2 regions of the Cutibacterium sp. KB22876 genome follow, and region 2 is predicted to be linked to the other one. Evidence: riboswitches for the same ligand, from Rfam matches in the RefSeq annotation. Region 2 holds a riboswitch; the other holds the start of a gene.
The links. Region 2 has a riboswitch for cobalamin ahead of AC6I1W_RS01105 (ribonucleoside-diphosphate reductase subunit alpha). Riboswitches for the same ligand answer to the same signal wherever they lie in the genome.
Positions count from the first base shown of each region.

Region 1: linked by a shared signal. The riboswitch ahead of AC6I1W_RS06160 (ABC transporter substrate-binding protein) and the one ahead of AC6I1W_RS01105 (ribonucleoside-diphosphate reductase subunit alpha) in region 2 are both predicted to bind cobalamin.

Region 1 covers NZ_AP040858.1:1,366,534-1,368,730, reverse strand. The annotation lists gene AC6I1W_RS06160 (ABC transporter substrate-binding protein) at 1-956, opposite strand, end outside; cobalamin riboswitch at 998-1,183, opposite strand; gene AC6I1W_RS06155 (hypothetical protein) at 1,218-1,418, opposite strand; RNA gene rnpB (RNase P RNA component class A) at 1,435-1,816, opposite strand; gene AC6I1W_RS06145 (zinc ribbon domain-containing protein) at 1,876-2,197, opposite strand, start outside.
Region 2 covers NZ_AP040858.1:238,421-240,617, reverse strand. The annotation lists gene AC6I1W_RS01105 (ribonucleoside-diphosphate reductase subunit alpha) at 1-1,216, opposite strand, end outside; cobalamin riboswitch at 1,329-1,520, opposite strand; gene AC6I1W_RS01100 (NADH:flavin oxidoreductase/NADH oxidase) at 1,693-2,197, opposite strand, start outside.

The DNA.
Region 1 (2,197 bases), 1.1 Mb from region 2:
TCGGCACCAGGGGTGCTCTGGGAGAACGGCACGGTGACGAATTTGTTCTCCTTGACGGCCTTCATCTGGCTGAGGACGGGGTCCTTCCTCATATAGTCGATCTTCGACGTCGCCGTGGACCAACTGGCATCGGCGACCACGATGACCTCAGGGTTGGATGCGACAATCTTCTCCCAGGAGCCGTCTGCCCAACCGCCGTCGAGATGGGCAAAGAGGTTCTTGGCACCGACAGCGTCCATGAGGAGCTGGGGTCCGCCATGTCCGGCGCCAATGAACGGAGTCTTGTCTCCCGAGTCGAACCAGACGATCGACGTCCCGGTGCCGTGCTTGTTCCCGGTGACCTCCTTGAGGGCATCTCGCTGCTTGGAAATGGCCTTGTCAGCCGCATCCTTGACGCCGATGAGAGTCCCCACCTCGGTCATTTCCTTCCAGACGTTTTCCCAGGTGGTTTCGGCCGAGGGCGTGCCCTTGGGGCAGCCGAAGGGGCTGATGTAGGTGGCAATTCCCTGTTTCTTCAGCTCATCACGCGTGCCGATGGCCTTGTCCGTAAAAGCGCTGGAATACGAGGACAGCGCCAGATCAGGCTTGGCGGCCAGGAAGGTCTCCTTGGACGGGTACTCCTTGGAGAGCACCTTGACCGAGTCATAGGCCTTCTTCCACTTCGCCGGGATCTCACTGTCAAGGTAGGCGGTGCCGACGAGTTTGGACTCCCCGCCGATGGCCAGCACGTCCTCAGTGGCTCCCTGATTGAGGGTCACTGCCCTCGTGGCGGGCTTGTCGAGGGTGACCTGCTGTCCGCAGTTGGTGATGGTGATCGGACCAGAAGCCGACGCTGAGACCGAGGAAGACGACGATGACGCGGAGTCCTTGGGGGCACCGGCACAGCCGGCGAGCAGGACGGCGGGAAGCATTGATGCCACGAGGACGCGGCGAAGGGATGACGGGGTGACGGGCATGAGTAAGCCAGCTTTCTGTGTTCGGCGTGCGCGACCGGGTACCGACAGGACGGCGTCAGGTGGTCTTCGGGCTCGACCTCGTCTCCGTTCCCGGCTCCTTCCCAGTGCTCATGGCACCAGTGGCGTTCGCCGGGGCAGATCAGTCATACCGCTGCGCGTCAGCTCCGGCTTCTCACCGGATTCCAGCGCTGGTGGGGCCACCAGCAACCTGACGTGAGCATGTTAGCATCCCCTTCGTATGCCCTCCTCCAAGGGGTTACCTCACTTGAACAGGTCACCGAAACGCATCGTCGTCTTCCGGTAAACCTTGTTGTAGGCGGCTCGACGTGGATCTCGCAGCCAACCCATTCCCTTACGGCCATAACCGGGAATGAGGGTGCGCTTGACAGTCCTCGTGACTCGACCACGCGTCCTGGCCGAGATGGTTCTGGACAGGCTGGGAGTACGAATTCCGAACTTCATGGACCCGATGATAGAAGGGACGAGCCATCCTGTAAGCCGGGTTCTGTGGCCCCTCAGGGCCGGTGATCATCCATCTGTGAACGCCATTACTGGCATCCTCCAGCCTTTCGGCTGCGCAGCCTACCCGGACGCTCAGGCGAGCAGCCCTCGAACACGTCCGCGACCTCGTGGTCTTCTTGGCCTTGCTCCGAGTGGGGTTTGCCGTGCCGTCACCGTCACCGATGACGCGGTGGGCCCTTACCCCGCCGTTTCACCCTCACCGGCCCGAAAGCCGGCAGTTTGTTTTCTGTGGCACTGTCCCGCGGGTCACCCCGGGTGGGCGTTACCCACCACCCTGCTCTGTGGAGCCCGGACTTTCCTCGACAGCTCAAGACTGCCGCGATCACCCGGATGGCTCGTCCGCCGTCGATTCTACGGTCATTGCCGCATCGTCGCCACACGGGCAACGGCGCAATTCTCAAAGAGACTCCTCGGTGCGCACCAGAATCCGGTCGCACTCCTCGCAACGCACGACGTCGTCCTCGGCGGCTGCGACATAGGTGCGCAGGTCAGCCGGATTCGCAGCAATGCCACATCCCTCACACACCCCGTGGACGAGCTTGGCACACCCCATCCCGGTGCGCTCGCGCAGCATCTCGTAGAGCTTGAGGAGATCCACCGGGACACCACCCGCCTGGGTCTCGCGAGACCGGCATAACTCGACCAGCTCGTCGTCGATCCCCTTGAGACCGGCATCGCGAGACGCGAGGACGGTGCGGATGTGGCCATCCAGCTCGATA
Region 2 (2,197 bases):
GGAAACGCTTGATGTGGCCGGCCTCGGCCTCGGCGATGTAGTGGGCGTAACGCTTCGAGAAGGCCGACCCGGTGAGCTCGGTGAGATCGGGGGTCTCGGCGGGGTCGAAGAGGTACCAGTCCTCGTCCTTGGCGACGCGTTTCATGAACTCGTCGGAGATCCACACCGCGGTGTCGGCGGTGCGGGTCCGCCGGTACGGGTCACCGGAGTTCTGCCGCAGATCGAGGAACTGCGGGAAGTCCATGTGCCAGTTCTCCATGTAGAAGCACAGTGCGCCGAGCTTTTTGCCTCCGCGGGAGACGGCCCGCAGCGTCGAGTCGATGGTGTGCATGAAGGGGATCGGACCGGTCGACGCAGTGTTGTCGGAGCGAATAGGTGACCCCTCGCAGCGCAGGTCGGACATCGACAGCCCGATGCCGCCGGTGCCCTTGGTGATCCACATGACGTCACGGATCGTCCGGGCGATGTGCTCCAAATCGTCCTCGGTGCGCATGACGAAGCAGTTGGACAGCTGACCAGCCGGGGTGCCCGCGTTGACAAGGGTGGATCCAGCCGCGAGATGACGCAGGTTACTCATCGAGTCGTAGAGGGCGAGGGCAGAGGAGGTGGGATCGTCCTCGGTGAGGCTGAGCCCCATCGCCACGCGCATCCAGAAGTACTGCGGTACTTCCAACGCTCGCTGGTCGGGGGTACGCAACAGGTAACGGTTGACCATGGTGCGCACGCCGGTGAAGCCGATGAGGTCGTCACGGATGGGATCAAGGGCCGTGGCGAGGGCGTCGAGGTCGAAGAGCCGCCCCAGTCGCTCGTCGAGGTGGCCGTCGGCGACGAGTTTGTCGATCGTGCGCGGGAAGCAGGCATGATGGAGGTCTCGCACCCGCTCGGGGCCGGCGTCACCGAGACCGTCGTGGGTGTCGCCGAACACCTCCTTGTACAGCTTCTTGACGGCGATTCGGCTAGCAATGGTGTCGAAGGCGGGGTCGTCCTTGGCATTGCCCAGAGCCACCTGGATGACGGCCTCGTCCAGGGCGTCGGTGGTGATCCCGTCGAACAGGGTGATCTCCACCTCGGCCTGCAGCAGGGTTGCCCGGGCAACGGCGTCGTCGAGCCCACGGGCTGAGTCAATGATGGATGCAGCGACTTCGTTGCCGTCGTAGGGGGCCAGGGATCCGTCGCGCTTGCGGACGCGGATGGTCGAGATGGGGTCGGCGCTCATTGCAATTCCTCCGTGCGATGCCGTAGGCACGCGACCGGGCGGAATGCGGCGGGGACACTGGTCCCCATGAACGCTGCGACACTTCCCGCGAGATCGCGAACCGGGCCCCGCGGTTGCGGGACCACACCTGGCAGGTCTTCGGACTCACGAGCACTTGTTGCCTACTGGCCGTCGCTTCCCATGCCGAAGCACAGTGCATGATGACGGCGGTCGTTCTCGTACACCGCTGCGGGGCAGCTCCGGATTCTCACCGGATTCCCTCTTGGCCCGTGCGAACACGGGAACCACGTGCACTCGCCACTATATGAACGCTGATCAATAAGAGTCAACACAAGATGTAGGGGCATTGAGCGTGTTGGACGTCTCACGGACGCACACCATGACGGCCCCCTGACGGCCGGCGGATTCATGACACCGAACACGCCGCCGTCACCGGGCTTCGTCGAGCGTCAGAAACGCTGAAACTCCCGACGTCCTCAGCGCCACGCTCCCCGGAATCTCGCCGGATGCCACGGGGCGTCCTCGTTGGGAACTCCCAACTCGTGGGCGGCGCGCAATGGCCAGTTGGTGTCCCGCAGAGCTGCCCGTCCGATCATGATGGCGTCGGCACTGCCCTTCTGGAGCAGCTCCTCGGCCAGCTGTGGGGTCCAGATCATGCCGACGGTGGCTGTGGGAATATCCGCCTCGGCGCGCACCCGAGCCGCCAGGTCAGCCTGGTAGGCCGGGGCGACGGGGATGGGGGCCGACGAATTGCCTCCTGAGGAGGCGTCGAGCAGATCGACCCCGGCTTTCGCGAAGCGCCGCGACAGTTCGACGGAGTCCTTCACCTGCCAGCCGTCGTCCCGCCAGTCAGTGACCGACAGGCGCGCCAGCAAGGGCATGTCTTCAGGAATGGCCCCACGCACAGCCTTCGCGACCTCCAACGGCAGGCGAACACGTCCGTCGAAGTCACCGCCCCAACCGTCGGTGCGGGTGTTGGAC